Regions from separate parts of the Burkholderia territorii genome, predicted to be linked through region 2. Evidence: predicted binding sites of a transcription regulator. Region 2 holds the regulator's gene; each other region holds the start of a gene.
The links. The regulator LexA, encoded in region 2, represses DNA repair genes until DNA is damaged. The targets are predictions, from matches to a motif close to ACTGTATNNNNATACAGT.
Positions count from the first base shown of each region.

Region 1 (10,536 bases), 1.2 Mb from region 2:
CCATCAGAACGATCTTTTGCGACACGCGGTCGACGACGAGGCTGACATACAGTTCCTGCTTGATGTCGGCGCCTTCTTCGATCAGCAGACGGTTGACCTTCTGGCCTTCCGGACCGGTCTGGTGCGTGACGAGCTGCATGCCGAGGATCTGGTTCGCGTATTCGCGAACCTGCTCGATCGACTTCGCCACCTTCACGCCGCCGCCCTTGCCACGGCCACCCGCGTGAATCTGAGCCTTCACGACCCACACCGGGCCGCCCAGCTCTTCTGCCACCTTGACGGCCTCTTCAACCGAGAACGCCGGCTTGCCGCGCGGTACCGCGACTCCGAATTTCCGCAGGATTTCCTTACCCTGGTACTCGTGAATCTTCATGCGTGATTCCCTTCAGTCTGAGAGTTGGATGAAATGTCGCTTAAGACGCTTCTTCGAATGATTTCCGTTCATTCCTTCGTGCTGCCTTCACCGGGCAGATCCGGCCGAATCGGCCCATACCACCGCGGGTAGTACTGCCGCACGACTTCGCCGTCGAACCGCAACGCGCGGCAGCGGCCGAGCTGAAAAGGCGGTTCGGCGTGCTCGCCGTCGTGATCCGGCCCTTCGCCGCCCTCCTCGCGCACGTTCCACACATCACCGGCGAACGCCTGGATCGCTGCCGTGGGCAGCACGGCGCACAGTTCGGTGAGATGGGAGCAGCCTTCGACGCCGGCGAGCAGCCGGTTCGCGTTGCGGCGGAAATTGCGGAAGAGATTGAGCCCGATGAGGGCCCGATAGGCGGGAGGGGCGGATTGACAGTGACCGGGATAGGGAACCCACTCCGACGACGCTTCGGCGTCGACGACATTGAGGTCACGATCGATGGTCACGCGCAGCCAGAGTTCGTGGATCGGCAGGCCCTGGGGCCGGATGCCCGACGCAAGCGCGACATCGCGCGGCTTGTGGTCGGTCAGGCAGGCTTCGATGTCCCACAAGCCGTCGCCGCGCTCGTAGGCTTCCGCTCGGATTGCGCGTCGATGTCGCAACTGACGGGGCACGGGCTCGGATAGCGGCATGCTGGAGGTTGAGGCCGAAGAGGAAAACCCGTGGATTTTAGCATATTGGGTATTCGAGGCATCCGGCCGCGAAGGCGGGTATTCCCGCCTGTCGGGAAACGGTTGCATTGCAGCAAAATCGCGCGCAGCGCGCGCGACCGAACCGGTCAGTCGTCGATCGGGAAATCGTCGCCGACTTTCAGCAACTTCACGATGGTCGAGCTCGAGAAGCCGCGCGCGGCAAGGAAGCGCGCCTGCTTCGCGCGCTCGGCGGGTGTTTGCGGCAGTGCACCGAATTTCTTGCGCCAGACGGCCTGCGCGCGGGCCCATTCGGTCTCGCGCAATTGCGCATTCACTTCCTCGACGAGCGTGTCGCCGACCGCATGACGCTTCAGCTCGCTGACGATGCGCGCGACGCCGACGCGCGACGCACGGCGATGCACGAGGCTCTCGGCAAAGCGTGCGTCGGACAGCCAGCCTTCCTTTTCCAGTGCATCGAGCACCGACTCGACGGATTCGTCCTCACCGACGTACGGTGCGAGCTTGCGCGCGAGTTCGGCCCGGCTGTACTCGCGCCGGGACAAATAGCCGAGCGCGCGGCCCTTCAGCGAACGCGGCGGTTTCGACGACTTGCGCTCGGCGGCGCCGGATTCGTCGCCGGACGCAGCGCCCGCGGAACCACCGGGCGCACGGCGCGTGCGACGCGGATGCTGGCTGCTGCGCGTATACACATCTTCCTTGGCCGACGCAGAGGCATCGGCCGCGCGCGCGCCCGGGAAATTGACACCGGACACGCGACGGCGCGACCGGTCGTGCGCGTCGAACGATTCGTCGTCGTCGAACGGATCGACCGGCGCGGTGATCTCAAACGAAACGAGGGCATCCTCGGATGCCCTCGTCGCGGTGCGGCTCGCGGCATCGCTGCCCGCGCTCCGCCGGTGGGCCCCCGAGGATTCGGCTTGCCGGCCGGAGCGACCCGCCGTGTCGGGCGCGTCGCTCGGTTCCGGTTCGCCAGCCTGACCTCGGCGCCCGACCATCACTCTTCTTCGTCCATCGCCTCGGCTTCGTCGAGCCCTGCACCATCCGGCATGGCGGCAACGCCGAGCGATTCGCGAATGCGGTTTTCGATCTCGCGTGCGATTTCCGGATTCTCGCGCAGGAATTCACGCGCGTTGTCCTTGCCCTGGCCGATCTTCTCGCCGTTGTAGCTGTACCAGGCGCCCGCCTTGTCGACGATCTTCGCCTGCACGCCGAGATCGATGATCTCGCCCTGGCGCGAAATGCCTTCGCCGTACAGGATGTCGAAGATCGCTTCGCGGAACGGCGGCGACACCTTGTTCTTGACGACCTTCACGCGGGTTTCGTTGCCGATCACCTCGTCGTTCTTCTTGATCGAACCGATCCGGCGGATATCCAGACGCACCGACGAGTAGAACTTCAGCGCGTTGCCGCCCGTCGTGGTTTCCGGGTTGCCGAACATCACGCCGATCTTCATCCGGATCTGGTTGATGAAGATCACGAGGCAGTTCGTGCGTTTGATCGTGCCCGTCAGCTTGCGCAGTGCCTGCGACATCAGGCGAGCCTGCAGGCCCGGCAGCGAATCGCCCATCTCGCCTTCGATTTCCGCCTTCGGCACGAGCGCCGCGACCGAGTCGATGACGATCATGTCGATCGAGCCCGAGCGCACCAGCGCGTCGGTGATTTCGAGCGCCTGCTCGCCGGTGTCCGGCTGCGAGATCAGCAGCTCCGGCACGTTCACGCCGAGCTTCGCCGCATACTGGACGTCGAGCGCGTGCTCGGCGTCGATGAAGGCTGCCGTGCCGCCCAGCTTCTGCAGTTCGGCGATGACCTGCAGCGTGAGCGTGGTTTTACCGGACGATTCCGGACCGTAGATCTCGACCACCCGGCCACGCGGCAAGCCGCCGACGCCGAGCGCGATATCGAGACCCAGCGAGCCCGTGGAGACGACCTGGATGTCTTCCTTCGCTTCGCCGTCGCCCATCCGCATGATCGATCCCTTGCCGAACTGCTTTTCGATCTGCGCGAGTGCGGCCGCCAGCGCCTTGCTCTTCTCGGCGGTCATCCCGGAGCCCTTCTTGCTATCTTCCATGAATCGTCCTTTGCTATGATGAGCAGCGTCTGTCAGAGGCGCGCCCGCTTTCAAGCGCTGCCCACGAATGCAGACACTGTATAAAAAAACAGTGTTTTATGCAAGCCCGCAATGCAGGCTGCGTTGTACACGGATAACTTCGGAGACAGCCGCGCACGCGTGAGCGCCCGCCGGCCATCGGTCAGCAACATGCGAATTCTCATCGCCGAAGACGACAGCATACTCGCGGACGGCCTCACCCGGTCACTCCGCCAATCGGGCTATGCCGTCGACCACGTGAAGAGCGGCGTCGAGGCCGATACCGCGCTGTCGATGCAGTCCTTCGACCTGCTGATCCTCGATCTCGGGCTGCCCAGGATGTCCGGGCTCGACGTGCTCAAGCGCCTGCGCGCGCGCAATTCCAATCTCCCCGTGCTGATCCTGACCGCCGCCGACAGCGTCGACGAGCGCGTGAAAGGGCTCGACCTCGGCGCGGACGACTACATGGCCAAGCCGTTCGCGCTCAACGAGCTCGAGGCACGCGTGCGTGCGCTGACCCGGCGCGGCGCGGGCGGCGGCCCGACCGTCGTGCGCCACGGCTCGCTCGCGTTCGACCAGGTCGGCCGTATCGCGTATGCGAACGAGCGCGTGCTCGACTTGTCGGCGCGCGAGCTCGGGCTGCTCGAAGTGCTGCTGCAGCGCATCGGCCGGCTCGTGTCGAAGGAACAGCTCGTCGACCATCTGTGCGAATGGGGCGAGGAAGTCAGCAACAACGCGATCGAAGTGTACGTGCACCGGCTGCGCAAGAAGATCGAGCCGAGCGGCGTGCGGATTTCGACCGTGCGCGGCCTCGGCTACTGCCTCGAGAAAGCCGCGCCCGCGGCGCCGGCCGACTCGCCCGCGGCCGCGCCCCCGTCCGCGGCCGCCGGCACGCCGCTGCGCTGAACCCGGCCGTCGCCGCGATGGCCACGCCGGCCCGTTCCCGCCATCCGACCGGCGATCAACCGTCCGCCGCCGACGCCGCGCGCGACGCGCGCTACGAGAACCCGTTCGCGCCGCCAGACGAAACCGACACGCCCGAGGCCGCGCGTCCGCGCTCGCTGTTCGGCGAAATCCTCGACTGGATGCTCGCGCCGCTCCTGCTGCTGTGGCCGATGAGCATCGCCGTCACCTACCTCGTCGCGAAGACGATCGCGAACAGCCCGTTCGACCGCGCGCTCGAGACCAACGCGTACGTGCTCGCGCGGCAGATCCATCCGGTCAACGGCGTCGCCGAGCTGACGCTGCCGCAGCAGACGCGCGACTTCCTGCGCGCGGACAACGTCGACAGCGTCTACTTCCAGGTGCTCGGCACGCGCGGCGAACTGGTCGCGGGCGAAGCCGACATGCCGCTGCCGCGCGACGAGGACCGTCCGCCGCCGGGCGTCGTCGCATTTCGCGACGACCTGCTGCGCGGCAACGACGTGCGCGTCGCGTATACGACGGTCGCGCTGCCGGAGTCGAACGGCACGCAGCCCGTGCTCGTGCAGGTCGGCGAGACGCTCGACAAGCGCAACGCGCTCGCGAACGACATCATCAAGGGCGTGATCCTGCCGCAGTTCGTGATCCTGCCGCTCGCGATCCTGCTCGTCTGGTTCGGGCTGTCGCGCGGGCTCGCGCCGCTCAATGCGCTGCAGGCGCACATTCGCGCACGCCGGCCCGACGACCTGTCGCCCGTCGAGGCGCAGCGCGCGCCGCCCGAGATCGAGCCGCTCGTCACGTCGTTCAACGACCTGCTCGCGCGCCTCGAACAGAACATGGCGCTGCAGAAGCGCTTCATCGCCGACGCCGCGCATCAGATGAAGACGCCGCTCGCCGGGCTGCGCACGCAGGCCGAGTTCGCGTTGCGCCATCCCGTGCCGCCCGACGTGCAGCGTTCGCTCGAACAGATCGCGACGAGCTCCGAGCAGGCCGCGCGGCTCGTCACGCAACTGCTGGCGCTCGCGCGCGCCGAGAACCGCGCGAGCGGGCTGACGTTCGAGCCGGTCGAGATTGCCGCGCTTGCGCGCCGCACGGTGCGCGACTGGGTGCAGGCCGCGCTCGCGAAGCGCATGGACCTCGGCTACGAAGGCCCGGAGGACGACGCGCCGCTCGAGGTCGACGGCAATCCCGTGATGCTGCGCGAGATGCTCGGCAACCTGGTCGACAACGCAATCCGCTACACGCCCGAAGGCGGCCGCATCACCGTGCGCGTGCGGGCCGAGCATGCGGCGCGGCGCGTGCATCTCGAGGTCGAGGACACCGGGCCCGGCATTCCGGCCGCGGAACGCGACCGCGTGGTCGAACGCTTCTACCGGATCCTCGGCCGCGAAGGCGACGGCAGCGGCCTCGGGCTCGCGATCGTCCGCGAGATCGCGGCGCAGCACGGCGGCACGCTGATGCTCGACGATCACGTCTATCAGAGCGAACCGCGCCTCGCGGGCACGCTCGTGCGCATCACGCTGCCGCTGTCGGACACCGCACCGAACCAATCCTGATACGCGCGGGTCCGTGCCGCGCGCCGCGATCGCGTCGAAACCGGCGTTTTCCTTCCGATTGCGACACGATCGGGATGCGAAACGGTCGATTCGACACGGGTTAACGCGCAGTCGTTTTGTGCCCGCGAGTCAGTGCGCCGTAAGTTTCCGTGCCAATAATCGTCGACAGGCCCGCCCTCCCAAGGCGGCCGCACATTTATATCAAGGGACTTGGAGACGATTCATGGCAACGTTAGGCGAGCAAATTTCGCACTCGCCGATGACGGGCGAAGAGAAGAAGGTGATCTTCGCGTCGTCGCTCGGCACCGTGTTCGAGTGGTACGACTTTTACCTGGCCGGATCACTCGCGGCCTACATCAGCAAGAGCTTCTTCTCCGGAGTCAATCCGACCGCCGCGTTCATCTTCACGCTGCTCGGCTTCGCGGCCGGCTTCGCGGTGCGGCCGTTCGGCGCGATCGTGTTCGGCCGGCTCGGCGACCTCGTCGGCCGCAAGCACACGTTCCTCGTGACGATCGTGATCATGGGCATCTCGACCTTCGTGGTCGGCTTCCTGCCCGGCTACGCATCGATCGGCATCGCGGCACCCGTGATCTTCATCGCGATGCGGCTGCTGCAGGGCCTCGCGCTCGGCGGCGAGTACGGCGGCGCGGCGACCTACGTCGCCGAGCATGCGCCGGCGAACCGTCGCGGCTTCTACACCGCGTGGATCCAGACGACCGCGACGCTCGGCCTGTTCCTGTCGCTGCTCGTGATCCTCGGCGTGCGCACGTTCATCGGCGAGGAAGCGTTCGGCAGCTGGGGCTGGCGCGTGCCGTTCGTCGCGTCGATCCTGCTGCTCGCGGTGTCGGTGTGGATCCGGCTGCAACTGAACGAATCGCCGGTGTTCCTGCGCATCAAGGCGGAAGGCAAGACGTCGAAGGCGCCGCTGACCGAAGCGTTCGGCCAGTGGAAGAACCTGAAGATCGTGATCCTCGCGCTCGTCGGCCTGACCGCCGGCCAGGCCGTCGTGTGGTACACGGGCCAGTTCTACGCCCTGTTCTTCCTGACGCAGACGCTGAAGGTCGACGGTGCCAGCGCGAACATCCTGATCGCGATCGCGCTGCTGATCGGCACGCCGTTCTTCCTGTTCTTCGGTTCGCTGTCGGACAAGATCGGCCGCAAGCCGATCATTCTCGCGGGCTGCCTGATCGCGGCACTCACCTACTTCCCGCTGTTCAAGGCACTCACGCACTACGCGAACCCGCAGCTCGAACTCGCGACGCAGAAGGCGCCGATCACGGTCCTCGCCGATCCGGCCACCTGCTCGTTCCAGTTCAACCCGGTGGGCACGTCGAAGTTCACGAGCTCGTGCGACATCGTGAAGAGCGCGCTCGCGAAGGCCGGCCTGAACTACGAGAACGTCGCGGCGCCGGCTGGCACGACCGCGCAGATCAAGGTCGGCGACACGGTGATCCCCGCGTATGACGGCAAGGCGGCCGACGCGAAGGCGCAGGGCGCGGCGTTCGACAAGACGCTCGCGTCGACGCTGAAGGCGGCCGGCTACCCGGCGAAGGCCGACCCGTCGCAGCTCAACTGGCCGATGACGATCGTGATCCTGACGATCCTCGTGATCTACGTGACGATGGTCTACGGCCCGATCGCGGCGATGCTGGTCGAGATGTTCCCGACGCGCATTCGCTACACGTCGATGTCGCTGCCGTATCACATCGGCAACGGCTGGTTCGGCGGCTTCCTGCCGGCAACCGCGTTCGCGATCGTCGCGGCGAAGGGCGACATCTATTCGGGGCTCTGGTATCCGATCGTGATCGCGCTGGTCACGTTCGTGATCGGTCTGCTGTTCGTCAAGGACACGAAGAACTCGAATATCTACGCGCAGGATTGACGCGCGCGGCGGGCGGCACCTCGCCCGCGACCCGTGCCGGCACGGGCTACCGGCACCTTTTTTCACTTTCCCGAAAAAAGGTGTTGACAGCCCGGCGGCATATCTACATAATTCAAGTCTTCGGCGAATTAGCTCAGTCGGTTAGAGCGACGGAATCATAATCCGCAGGTCCGGGGTTCGAGTCCCTGATTCGCCACCAAATGCGAAAAGCCGCTGTTCCGCAAGGATCAGCGGCTTTTTTCATTGCATCGCCCCGGCGTGCGCGCCTTCGCGCGTCGCCTGTCCATCAAGCACGTGCGGCCAGCGCCCTAAGCCACCACCGCCCCGCGCTGCGCATCGGGCACTTCCGCCCGCACCTTCCCCCGCCAGTTCTCCCCGCCCTCCAGCGCCGGCGTCGATTCGAACAGCTCCGCGATCCAGTCCGCGAACACGCGCACCTTCTGCGACAGATGCCGATTGTGCGGATACACGATCGAGATCGGCTTGGGCTTCGGATTGCAGTCGGGCAGCACCTCGACCAGCGAGCCGTCGCGCAGGTTCGGCAGCACCATGAACAGCGTCGGCTGGATCATCCCGAACCCTTCGAGCCCGCATGTCACGTACGCATCCGAATCGTTGACGGTGACGCTGCCGTTCATCCGCACTTCGACCGGCTTGCCCTCGATCATGAACACCCACGGAACCGCCCGCGCGCCGTGGCTTGCGCGGAAATTCACCGCATGATGGTCGGCCAGGTCGGCGATCTCCTGAGGCTCGCCGTGGCGCGCAAGATAGTCGGGCGACGCGCAGGTCACGCGCTTGAGCATGCCGATTCGTCGCGCGACCATCGACGAATCCTCGAGCGGCCCGACCCGGATCATGCAGTCGATGCCCTCCTCGACCGGATCCACGTAGCGGTCCGACAAGCCGAGATCGAGCGTGATGTCCGGATAGCGCTGCCGGAAAATCGACAGCGCCGGCAACACGACGCGCCGCCCGAGCGAACTCGGCATGTGAACGCGCAGCACGCCGCTCGGGTTGCGGTTGCCGGTCTGGAAACTCGCGTCGGCCTCAGCGATTTCCGAGATGATCTTCATGCAGTGCTCGTAATACGCGGCGCCTTCCGGCGTCAGCGACAGCCGGCGCGTCGTCCGGTGCATCAGGCGCACGCCGAGCAGCGCCTCGAGATTCTGGATGATGGTGGTCACCGACGCGCGCGGCATCGCGAGCGTCTCGGCCGCGCGCGTGAAGCTGTTTGCGTCGACCACGCGGGTGAAAACTTCCATTGCCTGGATGCGGTCCATGCTGCGCCCCCTTCGAATCGCCAACGGGACAGAATAGAGCGCGCCACCCACGCGGCACAAGCCCCAGGCTATTGTTCTCAACTTCTGAATAGTCGCGGCATTTCGGACTGGAAAGTGACGCGGATTCATGCAGCTCCGGATGCGACGGCTCCGCCCCGGCGGCAGCGCATTCGCCGTTCGCCGTTCGCCGTTCGCCGTTCGCCGCTCACCTGCCCATCACCGCACGAACCGCTCGCGATAACCCTGCGGCGACACACCGAGCACACGCACGAAACTGCGCCGCAGCGTCTCTTCCGAGCCGAAGCCGCACCGCGAGGCGATCCGCTTGACGGGCCACTCGGTTTCGCCGAGCAGACGCTGCGCGGCCTCGACGCGAATCTGCTCGACCGCGCGCGCGGGCGTGCGGCCGGTGTCCGCGCGGTAGTGGCGCACGAAGCTGCGCTCGCTCATGCTGACGCGCTCGGCGAGCGCCGGCACCGACAGGTCGGCCGTCAGGTGCTCGGCGATCCATGCGTGGAGTTCGCCGAAACGGTCGTCGGTGCGCTGCATCGACAGCATCGCGCTGAACTGCGCCTGCCCGCCCGGCCGCTTCAGGAACACGACGAGCTCGCGTGCGGCGTCGAGCGCGATCGCCCGCCCGAGATCCTCCTCGACCAGCGCGAGCGCGAGATCGATGCCGGCCGTCACGCCGGCCGAGGTCCACAGCGCGCCTTCGCGGATGAAGATCGGATCGGCCTCGACGCGCACGTTCGGATAGCGCGCCGCGAATTCGTCGCAGCGCGCCCAGTGCGTGACCGCGCGCCGCCCGTCGAGCAGGCCGGCCTCGGCGAGCAGGAACGCGCCGGTGCAGACCGACGCGACACGTCGCGCGCGCTGCGCCTGCTGCCGGACCCAGCGCACCGTCCGCGCATCGCGCGAAGCGGCGTGCACGCCCTTGCCGCCGGCCACGATCACCGTGTCGGGCCGCCCGGCCGAGCGCAGCGAATCGGCCATCACCACGACGCCGGAGGACGTCTCGACCGGCCCAGCCTCGGCGGCGACGACGCGCGGTGCATACGGCGCGGGCCGCCCGCGCTCCAGCGCGAGTTCGTTGACGGATGCGAACACCTGCAGCGGCCCGGTCACGTCGAGCAATTGCGCGCGGGGAAACGCGAGGACGACGATCGAACGTGGAGCGGCAGGCATGGCGATTGGCTGAAAACGTGGGTGATATGGCAATTTCGCCAAACACTACGCGCCTAGAATCGATCTGTCCATCGTGCGCCGGCCGCGGCGCATCCCCTTCCCTTCGGAGCATTCGCATGACCCTGCATATCGGCCTTCTCGTGTTTCCGGGCGTCCAGCAACTCGATCTCACCGGCCCGCACGACGTGCTCGCGTCGTTGCCCGACGCGACTGTCCATCTGGTCTGGAAATCGCGCGACACCGTCGTGTCGAGCAGCGGTCTCGCGCTCGCGCCGACCTGCACGTTCGACGATTGCCCGCCGCTCGACGTCATCTGCGTGCCCGGCGGGATCGGCATCAACGACCTGCTGCTCGACGCCGAAACGATCGCGTTCGTGCAACGGCGCGCGGCCGCCGCGCGCTACGTCACGTCGGTCTGCACGGGGGCGCTGCTGCTCGGCGTGGCCGGCCTGCTGCGCGGACGCCGTGCAACGACGCACTGGGCGTTTCATTCGCTGCTCGCGCCGCTCGGGGCCGTGCCCGTGCACGAGCGAGTGGTGCGCGACGGCAACC
Region 1 covers NZ_CP013366.1:2,854,431-2,864,966, forward strand. The annotation lists gene sucC (ADP-forming succinate--CoA ligase subunit beta) at 1-373, opposite strand, end outside; gene WS51_RS23680 (DUF2889 domain-containing protein) at 442-1,050, opposite strand; gene recX (recombination regulator RecX) at 1,197-2,066, opposite strand; gene recA (recombinase RecA) at 2,066-3,139, opposite strand; gene WS51_RS23695 (response regulator transcription factor) at 3,329-4,063, shown strand; gene WS51_RS23700 (sensor histidine kinase) at 4,081-5,634, shown strand; gene WS51_RS23705 (MFS transporter) at 5,858-7,516, shown strand; tRNA gene WS51_RS23710 (tRNA-Met) at 7,639-7,715, shown strand; gene WS51_RS23715 (LysR family transcriptional regulator) at 7,825-8,799, opposite strand; gene WS51_RS23720 (GlxA family transcriptional regulator) at 9,016-9,984, opposite strand; gene WS51_RS23725 (DJ-1/PfpI family protein) at 10,101-10,536, shown strand, end outside.
Region 1: a site for LexA is predicted at 3,215-3,232, ahead of recA (recombinase RecA). Genes of this name have one in related genera too.

Region 2 (10,536 bases):
CCTGGCTTTCGGTACGCAGGGCAATGCGGCGGCTCAGGGTGGTGAAGAACGCGCCGGATTCGAACTGGTTCAACGCATGCTGGATGGCGGCGGTACGGCTCAAGACGTGTCTCCTGTGTCGATTCTGCGTCGAGCGCGGCGCGCACGACCGAGAGTGCGATCGATTCTAGGAAGCCGTTTTTTTTGTCACAATGATCGAATTTCGAACATTTCTTTGCCGAAAAGGCAAAGCAGAGCGGCCTGAACGCGGGCCCGGGGACACAACAATGGCGGCTTTCCTGCATGGTCTCGCGCTGCGGTATTTCGTCGAAGTGGCGCGCACCGGGTCGATCAGCGACGCATCCACGCGGCTGCACGTGGCCGTCTCGGCGATCAGCCGGCAGATTGCGAAGCTCGAGAGCGAGCTGGGCGCGCCGCTGTTCGAGCGTCGGCCGCGAGGGATGGCATTGTCGGAGGCCGGCCAACGGCTGCTGGGCTTCGCGCAGCGCAGCCTGCTGGAGGCCGAGCATGTGATGAAGGAAATCGGCGGGCTGGAGGCGCTGCACGGCAGCCTGTTGAAGATCGCCTGCTCGGAGGGATTCGCGATCGATTTTCTGCCGGGCGCGCTCGCAAGCTTCAAGGCGCGCCATCCGGGCGTCGACTTCTCGGTGTGGGTCGTGTCGCCGGCGGAGGCCACGCGGCGTGTGCGCGACGGCGATGCAGACATCGGGCTGACGTTCAGCCTGGCGCCGGAGCAGGGCGTGCGCGTCGAACACACGGAGCGTGCGCCGGTCTTCGCGCTCGTGCGCCGCGACCATCCGCTCGCGGCGTGCGACTCGGTGTCGCTCGCCGATGTCGCACGGCATCCGCATGTACTGCCCGAGGCCGGCACGACGGTGCGCCAGCTGATCGACATCGCGTGCGTGCTCGACGGGCTCATGCTCGAGCCGGAGCTGACCAGCAACAACACCGCGGTGATGTACCGCTACGCGCAGCGTACCGGCGCGGTGATGTTTACGGGACTGCTGTCGGTGCGGGATCGTTTCGACGCGGACGGCTTCGTCGTCGTGCCCGTCACGAATGCCCAGTTGCGCGAGCGCAGCATCCAGGTACAGACCATGGCGGGGCGCGACCTGCCGACGTCCGTGCGCGCGTTTCGCGACCATTTGATCGACGCGATGAGCAGCGTGTCGCCCCCGCCGGTTGCCAAGCGCGGCCCGAGACGGCCGGGCATGAGATAATCGCCAATCCGCCTTCCGTGCCCATGCGGCTCGCCGAGCCGCATCGCCCCTGTTCGACGCCAAATTGAAGAACCTGATTGTCACCCTCGATCGCGCCGGCGAGTTCGACGAGATCATCGACGTGCGTACGCCGCTCGAGTTCGCCGAGGACCATATTCCCGGCGCGCTGAACGCGCCCGTGCTCAGCAACGAGGAGCGCGTGATCGTCGGCACGATGTACCGCCAGGTGTCGCCGTACGAAGCGACGCGCGTCGGCGCCGCGATGGTCGCGCGCAACATCGCGCGCCATCTCGACACCACGTTCGCCGACCGTCCGCGCAACTGGCGGCCGCTGATCTACTGTTGGCGCGGCGGCAAGCGCTCCGGGTCGATGACCACCTGGTTCAACCTGATCGGCTGGCAGGCCCGGCAGCTCGACGGCGGCTACAAGGCGTATCGCCGCTCGGTATGCGCGACGCTCGACACGTTGCCCACGCGCTTTCGCTACATCGCGCTCGTCGGCCATACGGGCTGCGGCAAGACGCGGCTCCTGAACGCGCTGCGCGACGAAGGCGCGCAGACGCTCGATCTCGAGGCGCTGGCCTGCCATCGCGGTTCGCTGCTCGGCGCATTGCCGGGCGTGCCGCAACCCACGCAGAAGGCGTTCGATTCGGGTCTCGTCAAGGCGCTCGAACGTTTCGACCCCGCATTGCCGGTATTCGTCGAATCGGAGAGCCGCAAGATCGGCCTCATCCAGTTGCCCCTCGCGTTGCTGGACGCGTTCCGCGCGGGGCCATGGGTCCAGGTCGAGGCGGAGCGCGACGAACGCATTGCGTTCCTGCTCGACGACTACGCGCACCTGTTCGACGAGCCGGCGGCGTTCAAGGCGCAGCTCGATCGGCTGATCGGCCTGCACAGCCGCGAAGAAGTCGCGCGCTGGCATGCATTGATCGACGCGAATGCACGTGCCGAACTGTTCCGCACGCTGATCGACAAGCATTACGATCCTGCCTACGCACGCACCTATCGTTCGTCGTACGACAAGCCGAACCGCGCGCTGACGTTCGCGTTCCGGCCGAATGCCGTCGACGGGCGTCAGCAGGCGCGCGCGCTGCTCGATGCGCTGGCGCGCGCGGGGCTGCCGGCGACGCACGGCACCGGCGCGGCTGCGGGATCCGACACCGACAAAAACCAATCGACCCACACACGATGACGACCACACGCACTCAACCCAATCCGGCGCTCGGCTGGATGACCTTCCTGCTGATCGCAGTCGCGGGACTGTTCTACGTGAAATGGTTCCCGTACTACAACAAGGCGTTCGTTGCCGCCGAGCATCATTCGATCGGCCAGTCGATCCTGATGGGCACGTCGGCGAGCGCGCCGGAGCCGTCGCTGAAGGCGGCGCTCGACTATGCATGGGCATACGGCAAGGCGATCTGGCAGGCCATGGTGCTCGGCCTGCTGCTCGGTTCGGCCGTGCAGGCGCTGCTGCCGGCGCACTGGGTTGCACGCACGCTGGGTCGCACGGGCTTCGGCAGTGTCGCCGCGGGCGGCCTGCTGTCGCTGCCCGGCATGATGTGCACGTGCTGTGCGGCGCCGGTCGTCGCGGGCCTGCGCGCGCGGCATGCGTCGCCGGGCGGCGCGGTCGCTTTCTGGCTCGGCAACACGGTCCTGAATCCGGCCGCGCTGGTGTTCATGGGCTTCGTGCTCGGCTGGCACTGGAGCGCGCTGCGGCTCGTGCTCGGCGTCGCGATGGTATTCGGCGGCGGCTATCTGCTGAACCGTATCGCGTGCCCCGAGGACCGCAGCATCGACGACGCGCAACTCGCCGCGCTGGTGGCGGAGCAGGCTGCCGCAGGCAATCCGTTCGTCCGCTGGATGAAGCTGCTTGCACGCATGGCCGTGCGACTCGTGCCCGAATACATCGTGCTCGTGCTGCTGCTCGGCGCGGCGCGCGCATGGCTGTTCCCGCATATCGGCCCGGACATCGGCAATCATCTCGGCTGGATCGTCGCGTTCGCCGTCGCGGGCACGCTGTTCGTGATCCCGACAGCCGGCGAGGTGCCGATCATCCAGGCGATGCTGTCGCTCGGCATGGGCGTCGGCCCGGCCGCCGCGCTGTTGATGACGCTGCCGCCGATCAGCGTGCCGTCGCTCGCGATGCTCGCGCGTTCGTTCAAGCCTTACATGCTGGCGATCGTCACGGGCCTCGTGATCGTGTTCGGGATCGTGAGCGGGCTGCTCGCGATCGCATTCGGGTTCTGACGGACACGCGGGCGGCACGTCGATCGCGCGCGATGGCCGGACCGGCGCGACACGCGCGGCCCGGTCGGGCGCGAGCCAGGACATGCCCGGCTGCCCGCGACCGAGCCGGCGCGATGGCCGCCATGCCGCGCGCCGGTCGGTCCCGCCGCGCGACCGTCGTATTCATCCGGCGCCGCAGCTTCAAGCGTGCGGTGCCCTTTACAAGAAGCAAACAGGAAAACGCATGACCCAACCGAAGATTCATCCTCGACTCGAAAAGGCGCTGACGCGCGGCGATCTCGCGATCCGCCAGGCCAATTCCGCGCGGGCGACTGCCGTGCTGAACGCACTCGGCACGATGATCATCGAAGCTTCCGCCACGATCGGCGTCGAGGCCAGCATCGACATCCCGCAGGGCGACCGCATTTACGATCCGGTGAACGGCCTGTGGCCGCAGAAGATGCTGGTGTCGTTCGACGGTCCGGTCGACGAGGCCGACGCGGAAGAGCTGCGCGCGGTCTATCTCGTCGCCGACGACCCGGGTACGCAGTTCCGCGTCGAATGGCATCGCGCCGACGGCAAGCTCGGCCGGCACGAAGGCGGCCCGCTGGCGACCGTCGCGTTCCTGACCGACGTCGAGATTCCGTGGAGCGACGACGACGAGTAACGTCGTCGCCGTTTCATCGCAGCATCGAGCCGGCGCAGTGCGCGCCGGCCGTCAGCGCATCATCCGCCGCCGGAACAGCCACGCGGAGACCACGAATCCGCCGACTGCATAGCCGGCGAGCACCGCGAGATGCAGGCCGACGTCCGTCGCCGGCCGGCCGAGCATCGCGGGGCGGATCAGTTCGACCGCGTTCGCGAGCGGCAACACGTGTGCCGCGTGTTGCGCGACCGGAGGCAATTGCGTGATCGGGAAAAACACGCCCGACAGCAGCAGCATCGGCGTCAGCACGAGCGTCTGATAGAACATGAAAAAATCGTAGGACGGCGCGAGCGCGGTAACGATCATCGCCGTGCTCGCGAACGCGAGGCCGGCGAGTGCGATCACCGGCAGCGCCGCGAGCATCGACGGAAACCGTGCATACCCGAGCAGGCCCGCGACGAGCATGATCGCGACGCCGGACAGCAGCGCCTTGCTCGCGCCCCAGACCATCTCCCCGAGCACGATGTCGCCCAGCGCGAGCGGTGTGTGCATGATCGCTTCCCAGGTGCGCTGCACGTGCATTCGCGAAAAGCCCGAATACATCGATTCGAAGCTCGCGGACATCATCACGCTCGAACCGACCGTGCCGGCCGCGAGGAACGCGATGTACGACACGCCGTCGACGTGGCCCAGCATGAGGCCAAGCCCGAACCCCAGGCCGAACAGGTAGATCATCGGATCGGCGAGATTGCCGAACAGCGAGGCGAGCGCGAGCTTGCGCCACACAAGGTAGTTGCGTCGCCACACGGCAATCCAGTTGGTGGCATTCGCGGGCAGCGCGATCGCGAAGCGCGACTCGCGCGGCGGTGCGGACGGCGCGGCGGCGGAATAGTTGCGTACGTCCATGATCGATCAGTCCTGCATGTCGCGGCCCGTGAGCCGCAGGAACACGTCTTCCAGATTGGCCGGGCGATGCAGATAGCGCAATCCCGTGCGACCCTTGAGCCGCGCACTGAGCGGCTCGGGATCGGTCACGTAGCAAAACAGCGTCTCGCCGCTGATCTCGGTGTGCTTCGCGAACGGCGCGAGCTCGTCGCGCAGCGCGACCGGGTCCGGCCCGTAGATCTCGATCACGTCGCAACCGATTTCCGATTCGATCAGCGCGTGCGGCGCGCCTTCGGCGATCTTCCGGCCTTCCTCGATCACGCACAGCCGGTCGCACAGGCGCTCGGCTTCTTCCATGAAGTGCGTGGTGATGAGGATCGTCTTGCCGCGCGCGAGCAGCGATCGCAACCGCTCCCACATCAGGTGCCGCGCCTGCGGATCGAGGCCTGTCGTCGGCTCGTCGAGCACCAGCACGTCGGGATCGTTGACGAGTGCGCGCGCGAGCGTCAGACGGCGCTTCATGCCGCCCGACAGTTCGCCGACTTTCGCATCAGCCTTGTTTTCCAGCTTCGCGAATTCGAGCAGCGGTTGCACGAGCGCGCGTGCGGTGTGTGCCGACATCCCGAAATAGCGGCTGAACACGAGCAGGTTCTCGCGCACGGTGAAATCGGGATCGAGATTGTCGAACTGCGGGACGACGCCGACGCGCTGGCGCGCATGCCGCGCGCGTGACGGAACCGGCTCGCCGCAGAGTGAAATGGCGCCGGCGTCGGGATACGCGAGGCCGAGCAGCATCTTCAGCGTCGTGGTCTTGCCCGCGCCATTCGGCCCGAGCAGGCCATAGCATTCGCCGGCCTGTACATGAAAGGACAGGTCGTTGACGACGAGCTTGTCGCCATAGCGCTTTTCGACGTTCCGGAAATCGATCGGTGCAACGGACATGGGCAGGTTGTCGTTGTTAGCGGACGCGGACGCGTTTCGCGGCCGGTCGGGCGGCCATACAGCCCGGCGAACGGATCGGATGAATGCGTGTCACATGGGCATGACCGGGGCGAACGCGCGCCGACGGCACGAACGGGCCATTCTAGTGCATCGCCTGCGTCTCTTCAGCGCGTATGTGCTCCGCATGGTGCATGCGTGCGCGGATCGTGCACCGCATCATCGCCGACGCGCGCGGCGTGGCGAATCAGCGTTTTCCATCCCTTGCGTCCTGAATTGCGGCGCACCATGATGAGTGCATAGGGTACGTAGTCGCGACAGGGAGGTTTCATGGCTAGCTACAACAAGATTTTGCTGTGCTACGACGGCACGCTCGAAGGACGCAAGGCATTGCGGTGTGGTGCCAATCTCGCGCTGGACCTGAAGGCGGAAACGCATTTGTTGTCGGTCGTCGACATGCGCTCGAGCATCGCGCAAAGCGCCGGGCTGCTGACCGACGTCGCGTGCGGCCGTTTCGAGGAAACCGCGCGCGAGATCCTGCAGGAAGGCGTGAACTGGCTGCGCGAGCGCGGCGTTCAGGCCGAAGGCCATTTCGCATTCGGCTATCCGATCGACGAAATCGCGAATCTCGCGACGGAGCTGAAAGCCGACCTCGTCGTCGTCGGCCATCGGTGCCGCAGCGGACTGTCGAGATGGTGGATGGGCTCGGGCAACACACAGCTGCTCGATCGCGTGAACTGCAGCATTCTGGTCGCATGTTCGTCGGCGGAAGAGCAAAAGGCCGAGATCGCACGCGAACGCGAAGCGGCCACCGCGAGCGGCAAGTAACGCAATGATCGTGTAACCGGCCGGATCGTATCGCGATTCGCGCCGGTCATGCGCCGTGCCGCTGGCGACATGTGCGCCGATTGCGGCTGCTCAGGCGTGCAGGTCGATCGCGGACAGCTTCCACGAGAACAGGCCGAAGCGGTGGAAGATCGCTGCATAGCGCGTGCCGTCCGCGTTGCGCTGGTAGGTCACGACAAATTCATCGATATTCCGGTAGCCAGCGCTCGTTTGCTGCGGATGGCCGACCTCGCCGGTGTTCGCAGCTGCGGGTGCGGTAGCGGGTACAGACGCGGCCGAGGCGGCCACATTGCTGGCGGGCACCGGAACACTCGCCGGATTGGCAGGCGATGTGCCCGGCGCGTTGCCAGTCGCAGCGCCGGACGGCGGGCTCGACCATTCAGGCGGCCGTTCTCCCGGATTGCCGCGCGGGGGAATGCCACTCATCAGCGCCGCGACGCCTTCCGGTGTCGCATAGGCATCGACCAGCGGGCCGATCAATGCAGATCCGATCAGCGCGCCAATCACCGCGAACGGATTGTCTTTCTTTAAAGCGTCGATGCGGCGCATCAGCTCTTCCGTGACCTGCTGCTTCAGGCTGATACGCAGCGACGGAAAATCGACATATTCGCTGACCGCTTGCGCATCGCGCGCGTCGATTGCCGATTTCAGGCGACCGAGCGCGACGTACGGCGATGCGTATGCATAGCCGATCGCCGTGAGGACCGCGACGGCCAGCACGACGATCAGCAAGGGCTTGAGCCGCCACGCACGGCCCGAAGATCCAGTCACGGTGCCTCCGGTACGGACAGGTTCCGCAATCAGAGACCGCCGTGCGTGGCCGATCGTTCCTCCGCGATGCAACGATCGATCATTCGGCACACGGCATCGATCGTCCCGACCATGATCAGGCGCGAGCGACCGTGATAGACGCGCACGGGCGCACGACGTGCCGGTTCCGCGTGATTCAGGCCGGCGTTCAGCGACACCCGCGCGAATGCGGGCAGCGCCGACGGCAGCAGCGACGCCTGCCGTTCAACTGCGACTTCTTGGCTCACCACGGGCGCCGCCGCGGACAGCGGCGCGCAGGGCGTGCGGCCGCGCAGGTGACGCAGGCGGCCGAATTGACGGAAAGGCAGCAGACGGGAAAGGCGTTCCATGATGTTCTCCTCAGAGAGACCGATTGTCAGAGTTCGCCCGAGCGGATCAGCCCGACGGCGATGCCTTCCAGCGCGAAATCCGCGCTGCCGGCCTTGACGAAGATGTTTTCGTAATCCGGGTTCTCCGCGATCAGCTCGAGGCCGCCGGGCCGGCGCTTCAGGCGCTTGACCGTGACGTCGTCGCCGAGGCGCGCGACGATGATCTGGCCGTCCTTCGCTTCCGTGCGCTTCTGCACGGCGAGGAGGTCGCCGTCGAGAATGCCGGCGTCGCGCATCGACAGGCCGCGCACCTTCAGCAGGTAATCGGGCTTGCTGGTGAACAGCGCGGGATCGCACGCGTAATGCTGCGAGATGTGCTCCTGCGCAAGGATCGGGCTACCGGCCGCCACGCGGCCGACGAGCGGCAGCGACAGTTGCATCAGGCCGGCGTGCGGCAGCGTGAACTGGTGCGGGGCGTCGTCGATGCCGAGCAGGCGGATGCCGCGCGACGCGCCGGCGGCCAGCTCGATCACGCCCTTGCGCGCCAGCGCACGAAGGTGTTCCTCGGCCGCGTTCGGCGAGCTGAAACCCAGCTCTGCAGCGATCTCGGCGCGCGTGGGCGGAAAACCGGAGCGCTCGATCGCGCGGCGGATCAAGTCGAACACTTGCTGCTGACGGGCGGTGAGTTTGGTCATGGCTGAACTGTATGGATAGACAGTGAGCTGTATTTTTATACAGTACTTCGCGAATTTCAAGTGTTACTTGAGGTTCGACGCGATCGCGTCGATTCCGGCGCGATTTCGCGACGTCCGAACGCCGGATCGTCCGCCGCAACCGTCCGTCCAGTATGCGTTAGCACTTTTGAGTATTAAAAAATGAAGAACGATTATTTTTAATCATGTAACCCGTTCGATAGACTGGCCCGACATCGCAATACCGACAACACTGGAGAACCAAGGATGGCGAAGCGCAATACGGGGCTGGTGGGCGGAGCGGGCCGCCTGATCGCAACACTCGCGCTGGGCGCGGCGGCGGCGCTGGGCGTCGTGACGCATGCCCAGGCCGATACGACGTTCCTGAACGTGTCCTACGACCCGACGCGCGAGTTGTACCAGGACTTCAACCAGGCGTTCGGCAAGGAGTGGAAGGCGAAGACGGGCGAGACGGTCAACTTCAAGCAGTCGCACGGCGGCTCGGGCGCGCAGGCGCGCTCGGTGCTCGACGGCCTGCAGGCCGACGTCGTGACGCTCGCGCTTGCCTACGACATCGACGCGCTCGCCAACAAGGGCCTCGTCGACAAGGACTGGCAGAAGCGCCTGCCGGACAATGCGTCGCCGTACACGTCGACGATCGTGTTCCTGGTGCGCAAGGGCAACCCGAAAGGAATCAAGGACTGGGACGATCTGACGAAGCCGGGCATCTCGATCGTCACGCCGAACCCGAAGACCTCGGGCGGCGCGCGCTGGAACTACCTCGCCGCGTGGGCCTATGCCGTCCACAAGCCGGGCGGCAGCGAGCAGAGCGCGAAGGATTTCGTGACGAAGCTCTACAAGAATGCCGGTGTGCTCGACTCGGGCGCGCGCGGTGCGACGACGAGCTTCGTGCAGCGCGGGCTCGGCGACGTGCTGATCGCGTGGGAGAACGAGGCATTCCTGTCGATCAAGGAATTCGGCACCGACAAGTTCGAGATCGTCGTGCCGTCGGTGAGCATCCTGGCCGAGCCGCCCGTCGCCGTGGTCGACAAGGTGGTCGACAAGAAGGGCACGCGCAAGCTGGCCGAGGCCTACCTGAATTTCCTGTACAGCCCGCAGGGCCAGGAAATCGCGGCGCGCAACTATTACCGCCCGCGTTCGAAGAACGTGCCGGCGGAGCTGACGAAGCAGTTCCCGAAGCTGAAGCTGTACACGGTCGACGACACGTTCGGCGGCTGGACGAAGGCGCAGAAGACGCATTTTGCGGACGGCGGCGTGTTCGATTCGATCTACAAGCCGCAATAACGCCACGCAGCAAGCCATAACGACAGCGGCGCGCCACGAGAGCGCGCCGCATCCCCGACGGCCCGCCGGCGCGATTCCCGCGTCGGCGTTTGCGTCGGACCCATGAGCAGCAACGACCCAGCAAGAGCATCCGATGACGACGTACACCTTTCGCAAGCCGAGCGCGCTGCCCGGCTTCGGCGTGACGCTCGGCATCACGGTGGCCTATTTGAGCCTCGTGGTGCTGATTCCGCTCGCCGCCACGTTCCTGAAGACCGCGACGCTGTCGTGGGACCAGTTCGTCACTGCCGTCACCTCGCCGCGCGTGCTCGCGTCGTACCGGCTGACGTTCTCCGCCGCGCTCGGCGGCGCATTGATCAACGCCGTATTCGGCTTTCTCGTCGCGTGGGTGCTGGTGCGCTACACGTTCCCGTTCAAGCGCCTGGTCGATGCGATCGTCGACCTGCCGTTCGCGCTGCCGACGTCGGTCGCGGGCATCTCGCTTGCCGCCGTCTATGCGGCCAACGGCTGGGTCGGCCAGTATCTCGCGCCGTTCGGCATCAAGATCGCGTTCACGCCGGTCGGCGTGCTGGTGGCGCTGACCTTCATCGGGCTGCCGTTCGTCGTGCGCACCGTGCAGCCGGTGCTCGAGGATTTCGAGCGCGAGCAGGAAGAGGCCG
Region 2 covers NZ_CP013366.1:1,701,138-1,711,673, forward strand. The annotation lists gene WS51_RS18500 (M20 family metallopeptidase) at 1-103, opposite strand, end outside; gene WS51_RS18505 (LysR family transcriptional regulator) at 267-1,220, shown strand; gene mnmH (tRNA 2-selenouridine(34) synthase MnmH) at 1,285-2,412, shown strand; gene WS51_RS18515 (permease) at 2,409-3,467, shown strand; gene WS51_RS18520 (hypothetical protein) at 3,691-4,113, shown strand; gene WS51_RS18525 (ABC transporter permease) at 4,165-4,998, opposite strand; gene nodI (nodulation factor ABC transporter ATP-binding protein NodI) at 5,005-5,919, opposite strand; gene WS51_RS18535 (universal stress protein) at 6,247-6,744, shown strand; gene WS51_RS18540 (DUF2939 domain-containing protein) at 6,835-7,533, opposite strand; gene WS51_RS18545 (hypothetical protein) at 7,563-7,901, opposite strand; gene lexA (transcriptional repressor LexA) at 7,928-8,575, opposite strand; gene WS51_RS18555 (sulfate ABC transporter substrate-binding protein) at 8,840-9,877, shown strand; gene cysT (sulfate ABC transporter permease subunit CysT) at 10,011-10,536, shown strand, end outside.

Region 3 (10,536 bases), on a different replicon from region 2:
CGCTGCGTGACGACCAGTGCTTCGCGGATGTCCCGCGCGGTCAGCGTCGCATAACCGAGGAAGCCGTGCACGGTCGGCTTCAGCAGCAGCCCGAACGCGAGCCCGATGCCCGGATCGCCGCCGATCTCGATCGCATTGAGCACGAGCCGCCCCCATTGCGACGGCGCGACACGCGCGTCCGGCTCGGCCAACACGGCATCGCGCAGCCCGGTGCCCGCGCGCACGGCGGCCGGATCGATGCCGCGTGCGGCCAGCGCCTGCAGCAGCAGGCGCGTATAGGCGACCGGAATCGTCGGCCGGCGTAGCCCGAGGTGGTCCTTGCGTGACGGGGAAGTCATGTCGATTTGGCCGGAAATGACAAGCATTATGGCTGTTTGCCCCCTCACGTTCAAGGTGGCGCGCGGCCTACGATGACGCTCATCGCTAACCGGCAGAATCATCATGACGATCTCCTTTCCCCACCTGCTCGCGCCGCTCGATCTCGGCTTCACCACGCTGAAGAATCGGGTGCTGATGGGCTCGATGCACACGGGCCTCGAGGACAGCCGCAAGACGCTGCCGCGGCTCGCCGAGTATTTCGCCGAACGCGCGCGCGGCGGCGTCGGCCTGATCGTGACCGGCGGCTTCGCGCCGAACGTGGCCGGCTGGACCAAGCCGTTCGGCGGCACGCTGATGACGTCGGCCGGCGCTCGGCGCCATCGCGTGATTACCGACGCCGTGCATGCCGACGACGGCAAGATCGCGCTGCAGATCCTGCATACCGGCCGTTACGGCTACCACCCGTTCGCGGTTGCGCCGTCGAAGATCAAGTCGCCGATCTCGCCGTTCGCGCCGCACGAACTCAGCGCGCGCGGCGTCGAGCGGCAGATCCGCGCATTCGTCCGCTGCGCGCAACTCGCGCGCGAGGCCGGCTACGACGGCGTCGAGATCATGGGCTCCGAGGGCTACCTCATCAACCAGTTCATCTCGATGCATACGAACAAGCGCGACGACCAGTGGGGCGGTTCGTACGAAAACCGGATCCGCCTGCCGATCGAGATCGTCGAACGCACGCGCGAGGCGGTCGGGCGCGACTTCATCCTGATCTACCGGCTGTCGATGCTCGACCTGATTCCCGACGGCAGCGACTGGAGCGAGACCGTGCAGCTCGCGAAGGCCGTCGAACGCGCGGGCGCGACCATCATCAATACCGGGATCGGCTGGCACGAGGCGCGCGTGCCGACGATTGCGACGTCGGTGCCGCGCGGCGCGTTCGCGTGGGTGACGAAGAAGATGAAGGGCGAGGTCGGCATCCCGCTCGTGACGACCAACCGGATCAACCGGCCCGAGGTGGCCGAGCAGATTCTCGCGGACGGCTGTGCGGACATGGTGTCGATGGCGCGCCCGCTGCTTGCGGATGCCGAGTTCGTCGTCAAGGCCGCGCAGGGCCGGGCAGACGAGATCAACACCTGCATCGGCTGCAATCAGGCGTGTCTCGACCACGCGTTCAAGAACAAGATCGCGTCATGCCTGCTGAACCCGCGCGCGTGCCACGAGACCGAGCTGACCTATGTGCGCGTGCAGCAGCCGAAGCGCATCGCGGTGGTCGGCGCGGGGCCGGCCGGGCTCGCGTGCTCGACGGTGCTCGCGCAGCGCGGCCACCACGTCGACTTGTTCGACGCCGCGGCGGAGATCGGCGGCCAGTTCAACATGGCGAAGCGGATTCCGGGCAAGGAGGAGTTCCACGAAGCGCTGCGTTATTTCGGCCGGCAGGTCGAGTTGACCGGCGTGAACCTGCACCTGAACCGCCGCGTCGATGCGAGCGAGCTGATCGCGGGCGGCTACGACGAGATCGTGCTGGCGACCGGCGTGGCGCCGCGCGACCCGAAGATTCCCGGCCAGGACGGGCCGAACGTGCTCAGCTACATCGACGTGCTGGCCGGCGGGCAGCCGGTTGGACGGCGTGTCGCGGTGGTCGGCGCAGGTGGCATCGGCTTCGACGTCGCCGAATATCTGGTGCAGGGCGGCGAGTCGCCCACGCTCGATCTGGAGGAGTGGAAAGCCGAGTGGGGCGTGACCGATCCGGCCGCGACGCGCGGCGGCGTGACGCGCGCGCAGGTCGCCGCGCCCGCCCGCGAAGTGACGCTGCTGCAGCGCAAGGCCGCGCCGCTCGGCAAGGGGCTCGGCAAGACGACTGGCTGGATTCACCGCGCGACGCTGAAGATGAAGCAGGTGAAGATGATCGGCGGCGTGAATTACGAACAGATCGATGCGCGCGGGCTGCACGTGTCGTACGGCGAGCAGCGCACCGATCATGAGTTGATCGAAGTCGACACGATCGTGCTGTGCACCGGGCAGGAGCCGCAGCGCGCGCTGCTGGAACCGTTGCAGGCAGCCGGCCGCTCGGTGCATCTGATCGGCGGCGCGGAACTGGCGGCCGAGCTCGATGCGAAGCGTGCGATCGATCAGGGCTCGCGGCTCGCGGCGCGGCTGTAACGAGCGTCGTTCCGGGTGGCGAAGGCGGCGTGCATCGCGCGGCGGTGGTCTGCCCGCGCGACGGCTCGCGACTTCCCGCCTGATGATTCGCGCGACATGCCGGCGCATGCGGGCGACCGTGAAGGAATGCGGCGCGTCGCCATGCAACATGGCGACGCGATACCGGCAGGACGCCATGCGCCACCGGCGGCGTACGTCAGGCCGCCTCGGCCCGTTCTTCCTCTTCCGCTTCCAGCATCGCCTTGACGATCAGGTAGACGGCCGGCAGGTCGTCGTCGTCGCGACGCCAGTCGACCGGCTCTTCGACATCCGCCGCGACGAGCCGGCTGTCACGCAGGCGGATGAACGCGTCGACGACCCTCGGATCGTTCCGGCTCAGGAAGCCGGCATTGGAGAACGCGAGTTCCTCGACGTTCAGCAATGCCTGCCAGGACATCGTGCGGGCGGCGGCCGGATGGGTGCGGCGGCGCAGGCCGAGCGCGCGTTGGGCGGGGCCGCCGACGACACGCTGCAGATCGATGACCGCCCGCTGCGCGGCACGCTCGAAGTGGACGGGGTTGAAGCCGGGTTGCTCGGGATCGAATGCGGATGACTGGAACATGGTCGCCTCACAAAAGTCCGTCCGTCGTGGATGACGGAATTCGGGTCAAATGGTGCAAAAGCACTGTAAATATATACAGTGTCCGAGGCGGTTTCAAGTCCTGAATGCATGTGTGCCCGGCGGCACCGCGTCCCGCACGGCATTCGCGAACGGCTTACACCGACGCCGCGATCGTCTCCCGTAGCCACCGATGCGCCGGATCGCGGTGCACGCGCTCGTGCCACAGCATCGACATTTCATAGCCGGGCACATGGACGGGCGCTTCCACCACGCGCAACGCGGGCGAACCGCGCACGAGGCGCTCGGGCAACATCGCGACGAGATCCGTGCTGGCGACGGCCGACCTTACGAACAGGAAATGCGGAACCGACAGCACGACGCGTCGTACGGCGCCTGCTTTCGCGAGTGCCTCGTCCGTTACGCCGACGAAGCCGCCGCCGTCGGGCGACACGATCACGTGTTCCAGCGCGCCGAACTGTGCGAGCGTGGGGCGCCGCTTGAGCTTCGGATGACCGGCGCGGCCGACGAGCACGTAGCGCTCGACGAACAGCGGCAGGCGCCGCATCCCTTCCGGCGAACCTTCCGTCGTGTGGAAGGCCAGGTCGATACCGTTGCGCTCCGCATCGTGTTCGATGCGCGGCGGCACGAGCTCGACCACGGCAAGGCGCGTCGCCGGGGCGGCCGCGCGCAGCGTGTTCAACGCGGGCATCACGATCGTCGATTCGCCATAGTCGGTCGCGGCCACGCGCCATGTATTCGTCGCGGTTGCCGGATCGAACGGCGTGGCTGTCAGCACCGCGCGTTCGAGAACGTCGAGTGCGTCCCGCAGCGGCTCGCGCAGCGTTTCCGCGCGCGCGGTCGGCCGCATGCCGCGCGGCCCCGGCAGCAACAGCGGATCGCCGAACAGATCGCGCAGTTTCTGCAACTGCACGCTGACCGACGGCTGCGACATGTTGAGTTTTTCGGCTGCCCGCGTGACGTTGTGCTCGGCGAGCAGCACGTCGAGCGTGACCAGCAGGTTCAGATCCAGTCGTCTGAGATTATTCACGGCTATACCTGAAATATTGGAAATTCATTTCCAATATACCGTCGGCGACGGCATCCTGCAGTCATTCAATCGACGGAGTGCCGAACATGAATGTGTTGATCGTCTATGCCCATCCGGAACCGCGTTCGCTGAACGGCGCGCTGCGCGACTTTGCCGTCGAGCATCTCGAAGCGGCGGGGCACCGCGTGCAGGTGACGGATTTGTACGCGATGAACTGGAAGGCCGCGTTCGATGCGAACGACGTGACCGATCACATGCCGGGCGCGCGTTTCGATCCATCGCTCGATTCGAAGCACGCGTTCGAGACGGGCACGCAAAGCGAAGACATCGCGCGCGAGCAGGAGAAACTGAAGTGGGCCGACGCGGTGATCCTGCAGTTTCCGTTGTGGTGGTTTTCGATGCCGGCGATCATGAAAGGGTGGGTCGAGCGCGTGTATGCGTATGGTTTTGCATACGGCGTCGGCGAACATTCCGATCTGCACTGGGGCGACCGTTACGGCGAAGGTTCGCTGGCGGGCAAGCGCGCGATGATCGTCGTCACGGCGGGCGGCTGGGAATCGCATTACAGCGCACGCGGCATCAACGGGCCGATCGACGACGTGCTGTTTCCGATTCAGCACGGGATCCTCTATTACCCGGGATTCGACGTGCTGCCGCCGTTCGTGATCTACCGGACGCACCGGATGGACGACGCGCGCTTCGAGGCAACGTGTGCGGCGCTCGGCAAGCGTCTCGACGAACTGTGGACCACGAAGCCGATTCCGTTCCGCCGGCAGAACGCGGGCGATTACGACATTCCGGCGCTGACGCTGAAGGCGGATATCGCGCCGGGGACGGCGGGGTTCGCGGCGCATCTCGCGCACGAGCGGTGATTGCCGCTGCGTCGTCGTAATGCGGGGCGATACCAGGATCGACCGCTGCAAAACGATACGGGCGATCGGCGAGAACATCGCCGGCCGCCCGCGTCGTGCTCTTCGCGGCCGTCAGACAATGCCGCGCTTCGCGTTCACTTACCGATCATCCTCCCGCACCGAAGACGGATGCCGGCACAGCGCCCGCACCTCCATCTCCATATACGGAAACAGCGGCAACTGACTCAACACATCATGCAGTTGCTGCACGCTTTCCACGTCGAAAATACTGACGTTCGCATACTGACCCGCGATCCGCCACAGATGCCGCCAGACTCCTTCGTTCATCAGCCGCTGGCACATCGCCTTCTCTTCGGCCTTCAGCGTGGCCGCCTTGACCGGATCCATGTCCGCCGGCAGGCGGACGGTCATTTCCACATGAAACAGCATCCTGCACTCCTTGCGTTGTCGATTCGTCGAACGGGACGGGGACGGCCGCTCAGGCCTGTGCACGCGCCCGCTGGACTTCGCTCGCCGGCACGTCCTGCTTGTCCTTGAGCAGCGAGAAATCGAAGTCGATCAGCGCGAACTGCCCGTCGACGCCATACGGCTTGCCTTCCGCGCCCTCGGCCTGCTTGATCTTCGGGATCAGCCCTTCGCGGGTCGCGAATGCGAAGTCGTCCCAGATGTGCGGATCGCCTTCGATGTTGATCTGCGTCGTCAGCTTACGATATCCGTCCGCCGAAACGAAGAAGTGGATGTGCGCCGGGCGATGGCCGTGGCGGCCAAGCTGGTCGAGCAGTTGCTCGGTCTTGCTGCCCGGCGGCACGCTGTAGCCGACCGGCAGCACGCTGCGGAAACTGTAGCGGCCCTCGGCATCGGTGCGGATCGAGCGGCGCAGGTTGAACGCCGGCTGCGATTGATCGAAGTACGAATAGTTGCCCAGATGATTGGCGTGCCATACCTCGACGAGCGCATTCGCGATCGGCGTGCCGTCCGGACCGAGCACGCGGCCGCGCATGACCAGCGTCTGGCCCGGATCGGTGCCGTCGTCGAGGCGCGCATGGCCGACCGATTCCGGCGCGCCCGCGACATACAGCGGCCCCTCGATCGTGCGCGGCGTGCCGCCGTGGAAGCCGGCCTTTTCCTCGGCCTCGTCCATCCGCACGTCGAGGAAGCGCTCGAGGCCCAGGCCCGCGGCGATCAGCCCGAATTCACGGCCGGCTTCGTTCAGGTAGTTGAGCGCGGTCCAGAATTCGCTCGGCTGCACGTCGAAGTCCTCGATCGTGTAGCAGATGTCCCTCACGATCCGGTTGACGATCGCGCGCACGCGCGGGTTGCCGGGCTTTTCCGCGGCATCGTCGAAGGTTTTCAGCAGGGCGTCGATGGCTTGCTTGTTCATCTGTGTCTCCGGTTTCGGTTGTCGTGTCATGCGGGATCAGCGGGCGTTGCGTCGCATCCGTTCGATGCGCGCCCAGTCGAAGGTGATGCCGAGGCCGGGCGTCGCCGGCAGGTGCAGCTTGAAATCCTGGTAACGCAGCGGCTCGACGAGGATTTCCTCGGTGAGCAGCAGCGGGCCGAACAGCTCGGTGCCCCATTTCAGCGAACCGAACGTGCTGAACAGTTGCGCGGACGCCATCGTGCCGGCCGCGCCTTCGAGCATCGTGCCGCCGTACAGGTCGATGCCGGCGGCCGACGCGATCGATGCGACGCTCGCCGCACCGAGCAGGCCGCCCGATTGCGCGATCTTCACGGCGAACACGTCGGCCGCGCGGTCCTGCGCGAGCGCGAATGCATCGACAGGGCCGTGCAGCGCTTCGTCGGCCATGATCGGAATGTGCGCGAGCTGCGTGAGCCGCTTCAAGCCTGCGCGGTTGGTCGCGGCAATCGGCTGTTCGACGAGGCTCACGCCGGCCTCCGCGAGCCGAGCGCCGGCACGGATCGCGTCGGTTTCGGTCCACGCCTGGTTCACGTCGACGCGCACGTCGCCGCGCTCGCCGAGCGCGCGCTTGATCGCGATGACATGCGCGACGTCGTCGTCGACCGCGTTCGAACCGATCTTCAGCTTGAATGCGCGATGGCGGCGCGCATCGAGCATCGCCTCGGCTTCCGCGATATCGCGCTGCGTGTCGCCGCTCGCGAGCGTCCACGCGACATCGACCGCATCGACGGTGCGGCCGCCGAACAGCTCGGACAGCGGCACGCCGAGGCGGCGCGCCTGCGCGTCGAACAGCGCGGTCTCGATCGCGCACTTGGCGAACCGGTTGCCCTGGAACAGCTTGCGCGCCCGCGCCATCGCGGCGCCCGGGCGCGTCGCGTCCATGCCCTGCAGCAGCGGCGCGAAGTAGGTGTCGATGTTGACCTTGATGCTCTCGGGGCTTTCCTCGCCATACGCGAGGCCGCCGATCGTGGTCGCCTCGCCGACGCCTTCGATACCGTCCGTGCATCGAACGCGGACCAGCACGAGGGTCTGGCAATTCATCGTGGCGACCGACAGTTTGTGGGGCCTGATCGTCGGCACGTCGACGAGCAGCGTGTCGATGCGTTCGATGGTGGCGGCAGTTGCTATCATGCGATTCCTCCTGTTGGTGCACATGGTAGGAATTTCCGCCCGGCGTCGTCCAACACTCTTTCCGACTACTTCCATACCTTCGAGGCATGAAATGGAATTGCGCCAGCTCAGGTACTTCATGGCCGTCGCCGAGGAAATGAACATCACGCGGGCGGCCGAGCGGCTGCACATGACGCAGCCGCCGCTGAGCCGCCAGCTCCAGGCAATCGAGGAGGAGGTCGGGTTGCCGCTGTTCGAGCGTGGTGCGCGCCCGCTGAAACTGACCGATGCGGGCCGCGTGTTCTATGCGCAGGCGAAGCGCGTGGTCGAGCAGGCCGACGAGCTCGGGCCGCTGACGCGCCGGCTCGCGCAGTTGTCGGAGCGGATCGTGATCGGCTTCGTGCCGTCGACGCTCTACGGCGCGCTGCCGGACGTGATCCGCGCGTTTCGCGACGCGCATCCGGGCGTCGAGCTGTCGCTGATCGAAATGTTTACGCTCGAGCAGCTGGGCGCACTGAAGGGCGGGCGGATCGACGTCGGATTCGGCCGCCTGCGCTTCGACGACGACCAGCTCGTGCGCGAGGCGCTGATCGAGGAAAAGCTGATCGCGGCGCTGCCGCTCGGGCATCCGCTCGCCGATCCGGAGCGGCCGCTGACGCTCGCGGACATCGCGAACGAGACGTTGATCGTCTATCCGAGCACGCCGCGGCCGAGCTTCGCGGACCAGCAACTGTCCGCGTTGCGCGACGGCGCGCTGGTGCCGGCCGCCGTGCACGAGGTGCGCGAACTGCAGACGGCGCTCGGGCTCGTCGCCGCGCAGGTGGGCGTGTCGCTGGTGCCGGAAAGCGTGGAAGCCGTGCGCGTGAAGGGCGTGGTCTATCGGCGGCTGCCGGAGCCCACGGCGACGTCGCCGATCATCATGAGCCGCCGGCGGCACGGCGAAAGCGCCGCGACGACCGCGTTCTGCGCGATCGCGCGCGAGATGATCGTGCCGGCGGCCTAGGGACGGTCGTTTTCGTATCGATTGCAACTAACGGTCGCGTCCGGCGTGCCCGATCGAATGCGAAACGGGTGTCGCGATGCAGATGTCATCCGTCGCTGGTGCGGACAGAGGAGGGGCAAGAAAGGAAAGCCGAACCGGCCGGTAATCCGCCACGCGGCAAGCCAGCACCGGCGTACCGCCTACCGCTTCCCGTCGAGCGTCTCCGATGGCGATTCGCCGAACTTCTCCCGATACGCGATCGCGAACCGCCCGAGGTGCGTGAATCCGCAATCGAGCGCGATATCGGCGATCCGTCGTTCGGACACCGACGCGCGCAGCAACTCCCGTGCATGCTCGAGCCGCGTCGCGCGCAGGTATTGCATCGGACTCATCCCGCGAAACTGCAGAAAGGCATCGCGCAGCGTCCGCTCCGGCACGTTGGCAGCCTGGACGATATCGGCGAGTTGCAGCGGTTGCGCGTAGTGCGCGTTCACGAACTCCTGCGCGCGCCGCACGAAGCCCGGCACGGGATCTTGCCGCGCGCTCGGCACCGATGGCGGGTGGCCTTCGATCAGCAAATCGATCAACAGATGCTCGAGCTGCGATGCAACGCGCGGGTTCGCGTTCGCCCGTTCGAGCAGTTCCGGCGAGCGGGCGACGAGCATCAGCTGCTGGCGCCACGCGGCCAGCGCGGCATCGCTGATGTGCAGCACGGGATCGAGCATCGCGCGCGGGTCGCCGGTCAGCGAACCGACGGTCGCGGCATCGATGCGCAGCACGAACTGCTCGCAATCGGCGGACAGCACCGCGTCGAAGCGCTCGCCGGGCGCGCACAGCACGCCGGTCTGCCCGTCGACGCCGAGCCGGCGCCCCATCGCGTGCACTTCCGCCTGCCCGGACAGGCAGAACATCAGCAGGTAATAACCGTCGACGGCATCGACCTGCACGCGCATCGCGTCGCCGAACGCGATGGTGCCGATGCCGAGCCCGCCGAGCCGCACGAAATCCATATGCGACGCGCCCCGCACGCGGCCGCTCGGCAGCAGCGCGTGCGGCTGCATCACGCGCGAGATCCGCTCGCGCGTCTCGTCGAGATCGCGGGATTCGAACAGCCTGTGCGCACGCAGCGCGAGCGGCTCGAACGACGTTGGGGACATGGGCATCGGCCTTGGTATGAACAACGGGCGCTTCGATCCGACGATTGGGTCGCGATCGTGCGCGGGTCGCGTGTGTCGCCATGCTAGCGCAGAAATCCGCCGAAAGTGGATATTGCACCGCCGCAATCGCACTTTCCGGATAGACGCCGAATATTAGCTTTTCAAAAATCGGCTCCATGCAATCAACGAAACGGAACCAGAAGGAGTCCGACATGGAGCAGACAGAATCGCCCGTCGTATTCGCCGCGCGCGACGACGCGTCCGATGTGCGCTTTCCGCACGACGACGGCTCGCGCGTGCCGTACAAGGTGTTCAGCTCGCGCGCCGTCTACGATCGCGAGCAGGAACGCATCTTCCGCGGGCCGACGTGGAACTTCGTCGCGCTGGAAGCGGAAATCCCGAACGCGGGCGACTTCAAGAGCACGTTCGTCGGCGACACGCCGGTCGTCGTCACGCGCACCGAGGACGGCACGCTGTCCGCATGGGTGAACCGCTGCGCGCACCGCGGCGCGCAGGTGTGCCGCAAGTCGCGCGGCAACGCGAGCTCGCACACGTGCGTCTACCACCAGTGGAGCTTCGACAACCAGGGCAACTTGCTCGGCGTGCCGTTCCGGCGCGGCCAGAAGGGCATGACGGGGATGCCCGCCGACTTCGACCCGAAGCAGCACGGGCTGCGCAAGCTGCGCGTCGACAGCTATCGCGGGCTCGTGTTCGCGACCTTCAGCGATGACGTGGCACCGCTGCCCGACTATCTCGGCGAGCAGATGCGTCCGTGGATCGACCGGATCTTCCACAAGCCGATCGAGTATCTCGGCTGCACGCGCCAGTATTCGAAGTCGAACTGGAAGCTGTACATGGAGAACGTGAAGGA
Region 3 covers NZ_CP013365.1:488,910-499,445, forward strand. The annotation lists gene WS51_RS02290 (AraC family transcriptional regulator) at 1-365, opposite strand, end outside; gene WS51_RS02295 (NADPH-dependent 2,4-dienoyl-CoA reductase) at 442-2,475, shown strand; gene WS51_RS02300 (DUF2471 family protein) at 2,672-3,076, opposite strand; gene WS51_RS02305 (LysR family transcriptional regulator) at 3,231-4,124, opposite strand; gene WS51_RS02310 (NAD(P)H-dependent oxidoreductase) at 4,211-4,996, shown strand; gene catC (muconolactone Delta-isomerase) at 5,135-5,425, opposite strand; gene catA (catechol 1,2-dioxygenase) at 5,475-6,377, opposite strand; gene WS51_RS02325 (muconate/chloromuconate family cycloisomerase) at 6,414-7,547, opposite strand; gene WS51_RS02330 (LysR family transcriptional regulator) at 7,639-8,529, shown strand; gene andR (anthranilate 1,2-dioxygenase regulatory protein AndR) at 8,709-9,665, opposite strand; gene andAc (anthranilate 1,2-dioxygenase large subunit AndAc) at 9,878-10,536, shown strand, end outside.
Region 3: a site for LexA is predicted at 3,139-3,156, ahead of WS51_RS02300 (DUF2471 family protein). Genes of this name have one in related genera too.